DNA from 3 places in the Rossellomorea sp. RS05 genome. Region 2 is predicted to be linked to each of the others. Evidence: riboswitches for the same ligand, from Rfam matches in the RefSeq annotation. Region 2 holds a riboswitch; each other region holds the start of a gene.
The links. Region 2 has a riboswitch for cyclic di-GMP ahead of ABJ225_RS15540 (anti-repressor SinI family protein). Riboswitches for the same ligand answer to the same signal wherever they lie in the genome.
Positions count from the first base shown of each region.

Region 1 (5,064 bases), on a different contig from region 2:
AGCTACGGTAATGTTGTATACATGACTCACTCGATCAATGGTAAAACCTTCACGACTGTATATGCTCATATGTCTTCCGCACTTGTGGGTAATGGTCAATCAGTCAAAAAAGGCCAGCAGATCGGATACATGGGTGACACAGGTTACTCATTCGGTCAGCATCTGCACTTCGAGCTTCACGCAGGACCTTGGAACGCAGCGAAATCCAATGCGGTCAATCCGCGTCAATACATCAACTTCTAATTCCCAGGCATCCCTTCCAATCGGAGGGGATGTTTTTTTTGTGCCGTTTTTTCCGATGTCTTTCAGAAATCCTTACTCATATGTACGCACAAGCCCCACGAAAGTTTCATTCTTTCCTTAATTCACATTCAATCATTTCACCTTTACGTAAGGATGATTTCGTAAGAGATTCCAAATAATAGAACACCTACTTAATTATTATAAATTTAATATTATGAATTCATAATATATGTTTGACAATTATTATAAACATTCATTAGAATGAATAAATACCCCCTCACAGCTAGGTTATTTCTTTCTATTTCAACAGTTTTATCCGCTTCTGCCCATGTCGGCAGAGTATGTGTTTTACAGTTTCAAAGGAGGATTCATCATCGTGGAAGCAAACATACATCAAGAGCAGTCATCTGAGTTCAGAAAGAAGCATCCTCCTGGGCTTTATCTTCTATTTGCAACAGAAGCTTGGGAGCGATTCAGTTATTATGGGATGAGGGCCATCCTTGTCCTTTATTTGACCGCCACGGCCATCAACGGTGGACTGGGAGCCGATAAGACGACGGCAATAAGTTTATACGGTACGTTCACCTCGGCGGTTTATCTCACCCCGATCATCGGAGGCTATCTGACAGACCGATTCCTGCCTAGACGGACGGCCATCACGATCGGTGGGGTCCTCATGGCACTCGGGAACTTCTCGATCTTCCTTCATCAAAGCATGGGTGCCCTATACTTGGGTCTCGCCCTGTTGATCATCGGGAACGGATTCTTCAAACCGAATATCTCGACGATCGTCGGCGAACTCTATCATATCAATGACCCGAAACGGGACGGTGCGTTCACCATCTTCTATATGGGTGTGAACCTGGGTGCGTTCGTCGCTCCCCTTGTCGTCGGTCTCATGGACTATAGATACGGCTTCCTGACAGCCGCGATCGGTATGGTTGTCGGCCAGGTGCTATTCAATACCCTTGGGAACAAATACCTTGGTGATATCGGTAAAGAGTCAGCCAAGAAGGTGCAGGAGCACACCGAGACTGCCAGCAAGGCACCCCTGACGAAACAGGAAGTGCGCAGGACGATTGCCATTGTCATTCTTGCCGTGATCACCATCGCGTTCTGGACAGCATTTGAACAGGCTGGAAGCTCGCTTACACTGTTCACAGAAGAAAACATCGATCGTCATCTCGGCGATTTCATCATCCCGACGGAATGGTTCCAGTCGTTGAACTCCCTGTTCATCATGCTGCTGGCACCGATCATGTCCATGCTCTGGTTCAAACTTTCCCAGACGAAAAATGGTGATTTCAAGACGCCTACCAAGATGGGTATGGGTCTGATCACCGTGGGTCTTGGATTCTTTATCTTGATCCCGGCCTCAGTCATGGTCGGTGATGATTCACAGGTAAGGGTGAACATGCTGTTCATGGTCTTCACCTACTTCCTTCATACGTTGGCGGAACTGATGATTTCACCTGTCGGCCTATCCATGGTCAGCAGGCTGTCCCCGCTTAAATTGACATCCGTGCTCATGGGCGTTTGGCTTGCCAGTTCAGCCGTAGCCAATAAGCTTGCAAGTGTCCTTGCAACGTACACTCAATCTCTTGGATACTTCGATATTTTCGGTTTGATCGGGATCGTCACGATTGTCCTTGGGATCATCGTCCTGTTCGTATCAAAACCGATTGCGAAATTGATGGAGTAGTTGCTTGTACCTGCATAAGAGTGGTGACAGAGTGAAAAAATGTCTATTTTAGAACATATATGAACTCTCTGTTTTCAAGCATTACGTTTTCTAGTATAATTGTTGTAATACCTAGTAATAGGAAAGCCAGCCAGCGAATTTCTTCGATAAAGGCAAACCGGTTGAAAGGCCGGGACGCAAAGCCACGGGTCTAAGGTTTGGAAAAACTAAGATCGCCGGGTTACCGAAAAGGAATGACCATTAAATGCCAAGCATTTAATCCTGCCATTCTTTTTTGGCAGGCTTTTTTTATGGTACATACGATTTTCATTTGCGAGGTGAAAACATGGAAACGCTCAAGGCACATGAAGCTAGAAGGCTACTGAAGAGCTTCTGCAGAAGAAGCCGCACCACCCTCAAGCAAACCTATCTTGGTAACTACTCAGCAGAACAGGTCAGCGACATCCTTGTCCAAACGCTCGAATTGAAAGAAGTCAAACGGATTGTGCAGGATATCCGCCTCATCGACCAGCGGGGAGGAAACTCGACCTCTTACTTGATCCTGATTCTGGATGCCCTGAAGGAATACTTGGAAAATGAAGATTCGCTGGTTCATTGATAACTGATGGACCTGTGCAGACGGACCCGTTCTCTTAGTGGAAGGGGTCTTTTTTACGTGCGAAACAGGGTGGTTGCATTTCATGAGGTGATATGGTTTAATATACTCATACGTTTTAAAACGTAATGATTACGATTTGTTAATTTGATATTAGAAATAGAGGTGAAAACATGGCCAAAAAATCAAAAGTGGTCAAAGAAAAGAAGCGCCGTGAAATCGTGGCGAAATACGCGGAACTCCGCAGGGAGCTGAAAGAAAAGGGAGATTACGAGGCCCTTGCCAAGCTTCCGAGGGATTCTTCCCCAACGAGGCTCAAAAGCCGCTGTGAAGTGACGGGCAGACCGCGGGCGTATATGAGGAAATTCAAAATGTCACGGATCGCCTTCAGGGAATATGCCCATAAAGGTCAGATCCCAGGCGTCAAAAAATCAAGCTGGTAGGAGGAAAAGACATGAAAACAAACATACATCCAGAATATCGAGAGGTCCTGTTCATGGATACAAACAGCGGATTCACCTTCCTGACAGGCTCAACAAAACAGTCGAATGAAACGATGGAGTGGGAAGACGGGAAGACCTATCCACTCTTGAAGGTCGAGATCAGCTCGGACAGTCACCCATTCTATACGGGCCGTGAAAAATTCACCGACAGGGATGGACGCGCAGAACGATTCATGAAAAAATACAATATGAAGTAAGGACGATCGGGAGTGGTTGGGATGAATGAGCACTTAATGGAAATCATCGGCAGGGAAATCGTGGCGTCACTGCCGGCACCGGAAAGAAGCATGTATGAGTTCGTCACGGCTCTTGAAGATGAATATGCGAGTATGTCTGCCACATCAGAAGAGTTCATGCAGCTCCTGGTCAAACATGCCCCTCACAGGCAGGCAGCAGCCCATTTCAGCTTGTCATTCGGTGAATTCATCCAAACAATGAGAAAGATCGAAGAAACGATCAATGCCGAGATGGACCTGCGCCTCAGCCGCATGACTTGGATCGACTGCACCGACCGATTCAGACAGGGTGATACCCAGTACTTTTATTTCTCCATGGAACCGGAGGAGCAGTAGCCTTCCCATGCTCTATAAATCGGAATGATTACGTATAAAGCCCCATTCATCTCACCCGACCTGACAAATGTTCACAAAAAGATCCCGCTCATGGGATCTTTTTGCGTTGATCCGGGTTGATTTTTCTCCTCCATCTGTAATAATTCATATGAGGGGCAAGCTAGGGATATCTTCACTCTAAAGGAGGAGTCCCCATGGCTGCCGAAACAAATACAATCACATCTGAAGAGCTGCTGGATCTACTTGAGTTGAATGAAAGGGATCATGTGGCCGACCTCGGCTGCGGTACAGGCTTTCTGACGATTCCGATTGCGCGTATCGTGAGTACCGATGTGCATGCCATCGACCTCGACCGGGGTGCCCTGGAAGAGCTGAAGCGGCGCGCGGAGGAACTGCAGGTAGAAAACATCCTTTATGAACATATGTCATTTGAATATTTCCGTTTTTCACAGAACACGCTTCATAAGGTCATTACGAGATTTGTGCTCCATGAGTTGCCGAATCTTGTCAAAGTGATCCAGGATCTCAGGGATATGCTCAGGGATGACGGTCTTTGGCTGATCATTGAAACGGAAGCGCTCCCACAGGGGAACAGCCTTTCTTCCAATGATCTGGTGAGGAAGCTTCAGTCGGCGGGCTATGAAGTGGAGAGAGGGTATTTGAGATCGACCATTTACTATTTGATTGCCAGAAAGGCTGTGCGGAGATCCGGCCTATAAAGGAAGGGATTACATGAACAAACGAATACTATCATTGGGACTCATCGGTGTCCTCGTCGCCATCTTCCTGGTGAATTTCGTCCGGCATCAGCAGGATCAGAAAGAAAAAGACGCAGCAGCCCAGCTTGCGAGTGAATCCATGGACTTATCCGATGCGGAGACGGGGCTTTCCAAAGGTGATCAGCCACCGGACTTCACCCTGACCACACTGGAAGGAAAAGAAGTGCGCCTCTCGGATTATAGGGGACAGAAGATCATCTTGAACTTCTGGGCAACGTGGTGTCCACCCTGCAAGGCTGAGATGCCCCATATGGAGGAATATTATCAGAAAGAGCCCGGTGCAGAAATCCTTGCCGTGAACCTCACGTCCCAGGAGCGTATGGAAGGTGCGGCGCAAAAGTTCGTGGACGGATACGAGATCACGTTTCCGGTACTCCTTGATAAAGACGGAGCCGTGGGGAATGCCTACAGCATCATTACGATCCCAACCACGTTCATGATCGACTCGGAGGGAATCATCCAGCATAAAATCCTCGGTCCGATGAACCAGGAAATGATGAAAAAGATGGTAGAAGGCATGAATTGAACCACTTTTCTTCTCGGAATCTTCTGAATATGGTACACTCTTCTACATACATATTTTCGTAGAGAGAGGATGGCCACGAAATGAATTTCACCACCAAGGTCGTACATAGTCAGTTGAAAGGAACAGAGGAAATCAAAAGTAAAA
Region 1 is NZ_JBDKWY010000005.1:11,717-16,780, forward strand. Features, by position in the region: gene ABJ225_RS13700 (murein hydrolase activator EnvC family protein) at 1-243, shown strand, start outside; gene ABJ225_RS13705 (peptide MFS transporter) at 620-1,945, shown strand; cyclic di-GMP riboswitch class I at 2,087-2,173, shown strand; gene ABJ225_RS13710 (hypothetical protein) at 2,271-2,543, shown strand; gene rpsN (30S ribosomal protein S14) at 2,714-2,983, shown strand; gene ABJ225_RS13720 (type B 50S ribosomal protein L31) at 2,995-3,240, shown strand; gene ABJ225_RS13725 (hypothetical protein) at 3,262-3,615, shown strand; gene ABJ225_RS13730 (class I SAM-dependent methyltransferase) at 3,810-4,334, shown strand; gene ABJ225_RS13735 (redoxin domain-containing protein) at 4,348-4,920, shown strand; gene ABJ225_RS13740 (trans-sulfuration enzyme family protein) at 5,001-5,064, shown strand, end outside.
Region 1: linked by a shared signal. The riboswitch ahead of ABJ225_RS13710 (hypothetical protein) and the one ahead of ABJ225_RS15540 (anti-repressor SinI family protein) in region 2 are both predicted to bind cyclic di-GMP.

Region 2 (5,064 bases):
AAGAAAAGATCGATGCCATGCTTACGAAAAAGCAAGCGCTCAACGATGAAATCATCCGCAGCGACCAGTGGGTCACGGAGCTATCCGACCAGGATCTCCAATCCCTGCTCGTATTGGAATAACATCAGGCCATCTGGAAACACCGGATGGCCAGTTTTGCGCATAAAAAATCCGGTCTTCGTGGAAGACCGGTCAATAGTAGGAGAAATTGAGGGGTTCATTGATTCTATATAAGAAGCTTTACAGAGGTTGGTGGTGCGAGGTTCAAGCGTATAGGTTGGTGGTACGTAAAAGTCTTAGGGATTCTTAGGATGAGGGGATCAAGGAAGGGCCTGCATATTCATAACCCTGTTCAAGGGCGGTAATTCGTTGGGATAGATAAAAGTTCTCTACATTGGTGCGGGCCACTTTCTTGATGAGGTCTTCGTTCAATTGCTCCAAGCGATCGATTCGTGTTTCCAGCTCTTTCATACCTTCTTCTCCTCTTCATCAAAATGGGATCTCGATCGCTTCCTTCCTCGTTTCTTCGGGAGGCTTGCTGTCGAGGAAACGGACGTTCTCGGCTACCACTTCCGTCACATACGTACGCTTTCCCGTTTCATTTTCGTAGGATCTCGTCTGGATCCTTCCAGTCACTCCGATGACGGACCCCTTCCGGCAGTATTTTTCCGTGTTATCCGCCGCCCTGTTCCACAGCGTGCAGAGGACAAAATCCGTATCGATCTGCCCCTGCTGATTCTTGAATTGCCGGTTCACGGCCACAGTCACATTGAGGACCGATTTTCCTTCAAGGGTTTTCCTGGACTCGGGGTCCTTCGTCAGCCTGCCAACAAGCGTCACTTGATTGATCACTTTTTTTAACTCCTTTCTTCTGAAATTGTTATCATCATAGCCCCTCCCTGCACACTTGTAAAATCGTCAATTCATCAAATTCATAGGGGCATGAAAGAGAATAACAGGAGTTTCTCCTAGGGAAACTTCCTTTTTACCGGTGAAATCCACCTTAAAAATGCAAAATTCACCTCTAGCGTGATTTTTCTCGTTGGCGAATTGAGCTAGGGGTGTGCCTCTTCATATGATATAATTTTTAAAAACCCTTAAGGAGGTTCGGTGATGAAAACATTCAAGGTGGTTTCACTGCAGGTAGTTCAAAACGACGAACTCGTGGATGTTGATATCGTGGATGGACTGATCATCAATAAAGAAGATGGCAAGAAGACATGGCTCGTAGAAACCCTCCTGACCAATGATCATATTGAATTCTTCCAAAAGGCCCAACAAAAAAGCAAGGACCTTGAGATCCAGGTGGTGATCTCCCACAAAGGGAACGATCCTGCCGCCTTCATGACGTCGATCCGATGCATCAAAGAGCTCGGTGCAAATATCAGCATCATGTTTGAAGGAAAGCTGAAAAAGCAGAAGAATGAATACGCCGAACTCCTGTTGGACGACTTGATTCAAAAAGGGATGTCTGGGGAAGAACTGTTGCAGGCATTCAGAGATAAAATGGTGGAAAAACCGAGGATTCCTGCCAGCTCAAAGGCCGGTACTTGATAAACATACACAATTATGTAAAAACAAATAGAGCCTTTCTCTGTATTTTGCTATACTAATAACAACGAGAACGAAAATCCTCAGGCAGGTGAGCTCATTGATCGGAGAACGAGTAAAGAAATACCGTACGGAAAAAAAGATGTCCATGACGGAGCTGGCTGACCGGGCAGGCGTCGCCAAGTCCTATCTAAGCTCCATTGAGCGAAACCTTCAACAGAATCCGTCCGTTCAATTCCTTGAAAAAGTATCGGCAGCACTAGGAATTTCCATGGATGCCCTTCTCCATGATGCTCCGGAAGAAACACCACTGGACTATGAATGGATGAAAATCACCGAAGAAGCCATGGATTCCGGTATCACCAAAGATCAATTTCGGGAATTCATCGAATTCAATAAATGGAAGCTTGGACAAAAATAAAGTCTTGAGAATCATCTATTCTCAAGACTTTTTCCATCGGAAGGACTCTTCAGAGGACTGATCCGATGCTCTCATACTTTTTATGCGAACGCTCTGTTTGTGGTTCTTCAAGAAATTCCTTGACCTCCCTCAGCGTTATCCCGGCTGTTTTTGCCTCTTTCATCAACTCTACCCATTCTTGATCCAATTCACGATTGCCCATTTAATCTCCTCCCAAAATACATGACTGTATTTCAGGCAATCCAGCCATCCTAGTGTTCGATACGCTCCTGCTGACGGGAATCATTGCGCATATGTCCAACCTTAGACCTGTGACTTTGCGTCCCTGCCTTTCAGCAGGTTTGCCTTTATCTGATTACCTGACTGTGGATTTAATTCCATTATAATCCTCATCTGCGGAAGAAGATGTTGGATTTTGTCGGCTCAGTAAAAATTCTTTACCCTAAATTCCATCATAATAACCAATTATTACACACTATTCAGAAAATTCTTGATTCTATTGTTTTTCCTTGTCGAATCAGCGGTCTGAGAAATCTCCCTGAAACTTACAGGAGGTTTGACCGGAAGTGCCGTGAGGTCATATCCGCACGCTGGACAGATCCACTCCCCGCTCTCGGCACTGCTGAAAGATGGACGCATACATCGGCTGCAATCTTTTTTGAACATTCCCTTCACCCCGCACTTTCAGATTTTCGTTTCATCAGGACGTTACATGCTAGGACGATGATCCCCGTCGTCATAAGGAGGCCGCCGATCAACAGCCAGCGATAAAGATCCGTTCCCGTGTTCGGCAGGAAACCTGTCGGTGAGGGGCCGCCTCCCGCAGGGATCACCTGCCCACCGTTCGTCCCCTCAACATCCTTCACTCCCTTGTCAGGAGCGAATAAGGAGGAGGCCTGAACCTGGATCTCGAATCGTGCCACGGTTCCCTGGAACTCGTTGCCAAGCTCATAGGGCATTTTAACGATGAGGAGCAGTTCATCTCCTGAGCCCTTCGCAAGCTCCCTTGCTTTGAAGGAAGATGCATCCTTCAATTTCCCATCGAACAGGATGGTGTTGCCATGAAGCAGCGTCATATCCAATTCGTTGTATAGAATATCCGTCTCCGATAGATTTCTCACAGTAAGAGTGTAAGCAAGGTCTTCATCGCCTTCGTTATGGACGGTAAGCGAACGTTCGACCCAATCTCCGGGTTTGGCATTCTTGATATCGAACAGATAGGGTCCGTTAGGCTCAATCGTCATCCCTGGACCTTCCCCATGAGCCGTCGAGAGAGAAAAGAAACCGAACAGGAGGGGAAAAAGAATATAAGAGAGCATCCGATGCTTCATCATGTTCATTCCTTTATATCTCAAATGTAATCTCTATCAAACATATTGTTCGTTTTAATGAACACCTATCTTTAGTATACGGTTTAAAGGAAACCTCTCAAAACATCATATGAAGCGATTTAGGATATATATTCCATCCGTTTCTCCCTTATCCTCATTCCGCCTCTCGTTTTCTGAATGTTTTGTACTTTATAAAAGAAATTCTGTTCATTATAATGAAATCACTCAATCAAAAAGGAGAGCGACCTATGCTAGGAAGCAGATTAAAGGAAATTCGTGAGAAGAAAAACATAACCATCAACGAACTATCCCAGCGATCATCGGTTTCCAAATCATATATCAGTTCAATCGAGAGGGGCTTGCAGCAAAACCCTTCCTTGGAAATCATCCAGAAGCTGAGCAGTGCCCTCGACGTTTCGTTGGATGCAGTACTTTTGGAAGGAGATGAGGAGCTCGCAGAGTGGATCGCCCCGCTCAAGCAGGCGATTGAAGGCGGACTTACAAAGAAGGATTTCCTTGGGTTTCTCAAAGGATGGCGATGAATAAATGGATCTCAGTCATTGGGATTTTACTGATTTGTACAGGCCTTGTGTATGTGGGTGCCTCCCTCTTCGGCATTCAGGAGCAGAAGCACGCTCGTGATGAATCAATGGCTTCCGCCCAAAAGGCCATCAGTGCGGGTGCCGGGACTCCCTCAGAGGATCGGGAGAACGGGGAAGCTATCGGGATTCTGCGCATCCCGGCTCTTGACAGGGAGGTACCCATCGTGACCGGGGCTGATGAGGATGATTTGGAGAAGGGGGTCGGTCATGTGCCCTCTACTGCACTTCCAGGCGAAGGAGAACGGATTTTCCTTGCAGGCCACCGTGATACAGTATTCACACGGATGGGTGAACTGAAGCCGGGAGATGTACTGGAGATCCGCCTAGCTGAAGGGACGTTCACCTATCGGATCACAGACAGTGTGATCGTGGATCAGGACGATCTGTCAGTGATGGAGCCAGCGGGGGAAGAGATGCTGACATTATCAACCTGTTATCCCTTCGAGTACCTCTCCAGTACCGATCAGCGCTACATCATCCATGCGCGCCCCGTCCATTGATCCCTTCCCATGAAAAAAGCCGATCCATATGCGGATCGGCTTTTTGCTTTATTCGCTTTTTTCTCCAAGGGCAAACATCATCTCAAGTTCGCAGGCTACTTCCCCGTCAACGGTGGCAACGCCCTTCCCTTTTCCGATGGCACCTTTGAAGCGGACCATTTCGACTTCAAGTCTGAGCTGATCCCCTGGTTTCACCTGACGCTTGAAGCGGCACTTATCAATTCCGGTAAAGAAAGCAAGTCTTCCTCTGTTGTCTTCCTTCTTCAGCATGGCAACAGCTCCTACCTGAGCAAGGGCCTCGACGATGAGCACGCCCGGCATGACCGGGTAGTCCGGGAAGTGACCGTTGAAGAATTCTTCATTGGCTGTGACGTTCTTGATGCCGATCGCGCTTTTCCCTTCTTCTACTTCGAGGATGCGATCCACAAGAAGAAAAGGATAGCGATGCGGGATGATGTCTTTGATTTCATTGATATCTAACATGAGTGGTCCTCCTACAGTGGTATGTCCCCTTTATTGTACAGAATTGAAGGGGAGAATGGAATAGAACGAAGAAAAGGCCTTGAGCTTCAGAGGCCTTTTCGTTATTTTGCTTTTTTCACAATGTCTGCAATATGCTGCCATGTTTCGGCTTTGAACACATCAGAGGCTTTTCCGTC
Region 2 is NZ_JBDKWY010000006.1:96,936-101,999, reverse strand. Features, by position in the region: gene ABJ225_RS15565 (DEAD/DEAH box helicase) at 1-122, shown strand, start outside; gene ABJ225_RS15560 (hypothetical protein) at 307-471, opposite strand; gene ABJ225_RS15555 (single-stranded DNA-binding protein) at 490-852, opposite strand; gene ABJ225_RS15550 (YwpF-like family protein) at 1,114-1,554, shown strand; gene ABJ225_RS15545 (helix-turn-helix domain-containing protein) at 1,652-1,972, shown strand; gene ABJ225_RS15540 (anti-repressor SinI family protein) at 2,022-2,174, opposite strand; cyclic di-GMP riboswitch class I at 2,206-2,328, opposite strand; gene ABJ225_RS15535 (LPXTG cell wall anchor domain-containing protein) at 2,644-3,303, opposite strand; gene ABJ225_RS15530 (helix-turn-helix domain-containing protein) at 3,552-3,845, shown strand; gene ABJ225_RS15525 (class D sortase) at 3,836-4,405, shown strand; gene fabZ (3-hydroxyacyl-ACP dehydratase FabZ) at 4,454-4,888, opposite strand; gene ABJ225_RS15515 (DNA-directed RNA polymerase subunit beta) at 4,990-5,064, opposite strand, start outside.

Region 3 (5,064 bases), on a different contig from region 2:
CCAATATTTCTCTGTCATCAGTGCTTGTTTGGAAGAACTGATAAGCCCTGACCATTCAAATGTAGCCGACTTCGGCGGATCGGGAAGGAGCCCCCTTGATACGATGGTGCCACCAAGGAATAGATAGAACAGCCCCATATGGACCAGGATGAGCATCGTTTGGATGAACTGCTGCCCGAACAGGATGAACATCCTCGGAGCCAGGTGCGGGAATAGATGTGTCCAGAGCAGATGGCGGTTACTCCCTCCAAGAAGCTTGGCCGAAACGACGAAGTCCTGCTGTCCGATCAGCTTAAGCTCATTGCCGATCAATACCATCGTCAGGGGCAGCACCAAGATCGTCAGGACGATCGCCTCGAAGACGAGCCGTTCAAACAGGGAGTGCTGGAATCCTTCGAATGTCAATCCCCACAGCACCGGTCTTAATAGAAGATACGCAATGAGGCTCAACGGCAGGAAGTGGATCGAATCCACGATTCTATTCACCCAGTTCTTCCTGCGTTCATTCAAGAAGAAGTGATAGCCCACCCCGAGATAGAAGCCACCTACAACCCGCAGTAGCGCCACCACAAGGGCGAAGATGAGCGTGTACTTCGCTCCGACGATTAGCTGGTCCAAGATGCTGAAGCCATTGTAGTCGGATCCGAGCGCCATGAACTCTGATGGTGCATGAGGCGGGACGCTTATCAGAGTACCTGCATCATCCTTTACATAGTAAAGCTTGCTGACAGGTTCATCCTTGAAGAAGGAATGGCAGAAACTATACACAATCATTCCGAAGATGATGATGAATCCTCCAGCAAATTTCGGATTCTTCATATGTACTTTCCAAGCCCTCCACGAAGTGGCGATGAAACCCCAAATCTTCCATTCTGAGAACTTGATCTTGTCCTTTTTGATCCGGTAGTGGGAATCATCAATCACAGCAGCACGGTTCATCCACAGGTACACCCCTTGATAAATAAAAAAGAACGGAGTGAAAAGAAGGATCAGGGCATACGCAATCACGACGGGTCTGAAATCCTGTGTGATATAGAAGGTGATTCCCCTCATATCAAATAGGGTTTCGATGATGAATAAACTCGACAGGGTCCCCCAGATGATGAGCTTCCCATGATAGAAGGAGCTTGGTGTAATATTCTTCATCACATGTGAGAAGAGGATGCGGCTTTTGGATAGCCCTTTGCTCCTGGCAAATTCAATGTGATCTTTCACCATTTCCTCTTCCATGACGAGAAGGAGGATCCTGAAGAAGGAGACCATCGGAACGATGGCGAGGGTGAAGATCGGCGCAGCGTATATCTGCACGCCGTCAAACTCCGTGAATTCCATGAGCATGATGCCGTACTTCTTGAAGAAGAAAACGATGAATAGCTGCAGGAGGAAAGCAAATAGCAGATCCGGCACCGACTCCATGAAGTTCAGGATTTTCTTCAACGTGGAAGAAAGCGGAGTCGGGAGGAAAAAAGTGATCATGGCAAATACCAGCGCTAGTAAAAGCCCAAGGGCGATTGCCCCGAATATGACGGTCATGGAATAAAGATAAGGCTCCCACAGGACATTGAAAAGGGAGTCGACTTGTCCCTTGTAGTTATATTCCCAGTTTCCCGGGTCGGCGAAATAGATGGTGAACTTGAGAAATTCTTCAATGAAAGCAACGAAATTGTACAGTCCTTTTTCACTCAGAACCTGTGGTGCGACGCTCACCCCAAGGATTCCAAGAATCCCCAGTATGTAATACAGAATAAATCGTAACGGTACAACAACGTACTTGTTCATATGGATCCCCTTTTTCTCTTTTCCCTTTATCCTACTCTCCTCTTCAATATTTTTCAATTTAATTTATTTTCTGTAAATAAAGAACAGGGAAGGCATGATGCCTGCCAAACCTATAAGTACTTTGATTAAGCCAGCAGTTTTCCCGGCTTGCCCAAATGATAGCCCTGTCCGATGGCAATCCCCAGATGAAGGGCAACCTCCATGTCTTCCTGCTTTTCGATCCCCTCGAGGACAATTAGGGTATCTTCGGAATAGAACTGGCTGAAGAAAGACAGGAATCGCTGCTTCTTGGGATCTTGAGCAAGATCCATGGCAAAATAGCGATCAAGCTTGATCACTTCGGGCTCATATTCCATGGACTTCTTGATGGAAGAGGTACCCTGCCCGAAATCATCGATGGCATACCATACCCCATACTCCCTCAACCCTTTCAACGCCTGTTTTAATAAGGGATTCTGCCATAGCTCCTCTGCACTTGATTCATTGATCTCGAGGACGAGCCTCCCTTCCATTGAAGGGTGGGTCTTCATCAGATGATCAAAGTAGTGACGGAAACTCGGATGAAGGATGGTCGTGATATAGATATTCAGGAACAGCTTACAGTCGAGGCCGGTATTCACGAAGCTCTCCATCGCCTTTGTGATGGACAGGGTGTCGAGCTTATACAGGATATTGGCTTTGATGGCCGTTTGGAACACATGCTCTGGATTCTGATTGAACGTATTGCGGAGGAGCCCCTCATACGCATAGAGAGACTGATGATGTCCCAGCCGAAACAAGGGCTGGAATTCGTGATAGATTAAGTCATCTTGAAAAATACTGAAAATATTCATTAGGACCCCTTATCTCTCTGTATATTTTGAACAAGCAGGTACAAAAAAACCACATAGAAATAGACTTCATATGCGGTCGGTTGCGCTACTGGCTCCCCTGAATGCAAGCGCCCATCGTACATTCAGGTTCAACGCCTTCCCACTAGACGTATGTTTTATAAGTAAAATATACCATAAACAATGGCTCATTTGGGGGTATTTGTCCCTATTTTCTAAAAATTACTTCTATCTTGCTTTTGACACATAAGGATTTCCCTCTATCCAAAACCTCCACGGATAATCCCTCGCCTCACCACTGTTCTCAATGCCGATTCTCCTGCCTTCTTTGATGCTGTCAGGCCTCATACCTTCGCAAATCATGAGGGGCGGCTTTCGAAAGGAACCTCCGTAATCCTCCATAGTGATCCCCATTGCCTTAGTCAGCTTTCCAGGGCCACTCGTCCAGTTTTTTTCTGGTTGACCTTTGCGACGTTCTCTCATCAGATCCTTGCCTTCAAATGGCTCCACGGCACGAATAAGAATAGCTTCTGGAACCCCCACATCCCCACTCACAACATTGACTAGGCAGTGGGTATGCATCACATAAGTGTATATGCTCCCCCGTTCACCAAACATCACCTCGGTCCGCTTGGTTCGCCGGTTCCCGAAGCTGTGGGCTGCCTGGTCCAATGCTCCCATATAGGCTTCAGTCTCCACGATATACCCAGAAGTCACCCCTTCATCCGTTTCCTTCACGAGAAGGCATCCAAGGAGGGACCTGGCAAGCTTGAGGGTCGGTTGTTCAAAAAAACCTTTCTTCACAATAGGATACGTCATCTTCTTCCCACCTTCCATCCTGCATACTCCCCCATTTCATCACGTTTCAAACCCCTTCTAAGACCAGAGGCCGATGAAAGATTGATCCGGGGGCTCATTGCGAAAACCCCTCTCTCCCCTTACACTATAAAGAGATTGGAAAAACAAACCAAGGAGAGAAAGAACTATGAAAAAAAATATGTTTGCCATCGCAGTCGCGTTACTTTCACTCGGTGCGGTCTTCTTCATACTCAATGACCGGACCACCCTGTTTGCCAAGAGCGGTTCAACCACGGACAGCGCCAAGGTGACCGATGAAACCAAGCTTATCCATCTATCGATCGGAAGTGGTGACACGAAGGTCGTGACGTCAGAAGCTGAAGAAGTCAGGGTCGAGTTCAATGGAAAAGGTAAGATGAAGCTTGAGGACAAAGGCGATGAAATCAACCTTTCCGTCAAAACAAAGGAATTTTTCTCCTTCAGTTTCGGTTCTAAAGGGTACGACACTATCGTGTATCTACCCCAGGGCTATTCGGAAAACGTAGAGATTGCCCTTGGATCTGGCGACCTGATCTTTTCACCTGATGATGCAATGTCTCTTCAAGATATGAAGGTGGTGATGGGGTCCGGTGATATGAAAATCGGGAACTTCGATACAGAAAGTTTTACCTATAAGGGATCATCTGGCGACTTTGTTGCCAAAGATATTAAAACGAAGAAAGGAAACCTCGTCTTAAATTCAGGAGATGTCCTGTTGACCGGATATGAGGGGCCGCTCAAAGGAACCGTCTCATCTGGCGATCTGTCCGTTTCCATGAAGAAACTGACTGGTGATGTGGACTTTACCATCGGATCGGGAGATGTTGACCTGAAGCTTCCTAAGGATGCCAACTTCAAACTGAACGGAAATGCAAGCAGTGGAGATATCCTAAGCACCATTAAACTACAGGATAAAACGACCACGGAGGATTCCATCAAGGGAACGAAAGGGACGGGTGAGCACTCCATCAACGTTGATCTTACAAGTGGAGATATGATCATAAGATAGAGCAACAACGCAAATAACCGAACGACTTCCCATGCTAACCAGCATAGGCTAATCGTTCGGTTTTGTTTTTGTTTGTTTTCAAGGTGGATTTCAGGGTTTTTATGCTATATCCGAGCCTTTGTCTTTGTCCCTGATGCTCCCACCAAGCTCTTCCCCAAGAGCCACTATGGACTGGTTTATCTTCCATACATAATACACATGATGGATCACATCAATATGGGACTTCAATCGGTCAGGAGCCTGTGTTTCAATATCTCTGCGTTCATCGGCAAGACTCCACAGGTCATGATGGACAGATGGATCTTTCATCATGGACCGGACCGATTCAATATTTTGTGTCAGTTTGTCCCCAATGGTTACAATCCCCTTTTGCAGCTCTTCTGGAAACGGCTCATTCCTTCGGTGTGAGGAAGCAAGAAGGTGCTTCGCATAGTAATTGATGGCTGTGACAACCGTGAGCCAACGACCAAGGTCGGTCTTTGTCATTGCACCAGGTCGCTGGAGAATCGATTGCGCCTCATCCTTAATGGTCTGGACTTTTTGATCAAGATCGAATGCCCTGACCGTCAATGGCTTTTTCTTTTCTTTCAGGAATGAGTCCAGATACGA
Region 3 is NZ_JBDKWY010000010.1:79,792-84,855, reverse strand. Features, by position in the region: gene ABJ225_RS19810 (ABC transporter permease subunit) at 1-1,779, opposite strand, end outside; gene ABJ225_RS19805 (EAL domain-containing protein) at 1,905-2,612, opposite strand; cyclic di-GMP riboswitch class II at 2,678-2,760, opposite strand; gene ABJ225_RS19800 (DNA-3-methyladenine glycosylase) at 2,838-3,428, opposite strand; gene ABJ225_RS19795 (DUF4097 family beta strand repeat-containing protein) at 3,595-4,455, shown strand; gene ABJ225_RS19790 (FUSC family protein) at 4,555-5,064, opposite strand, start outside.
Region 3: linked by a shared signal. The riboswitch ahead of ABJ225_RS19805 (EAL domain-containing protein) and the one ahead of ABJ225_RS15540 (anti-repressor SinI family protein) in region 2 are both predicted to bind cyclic di-GMP.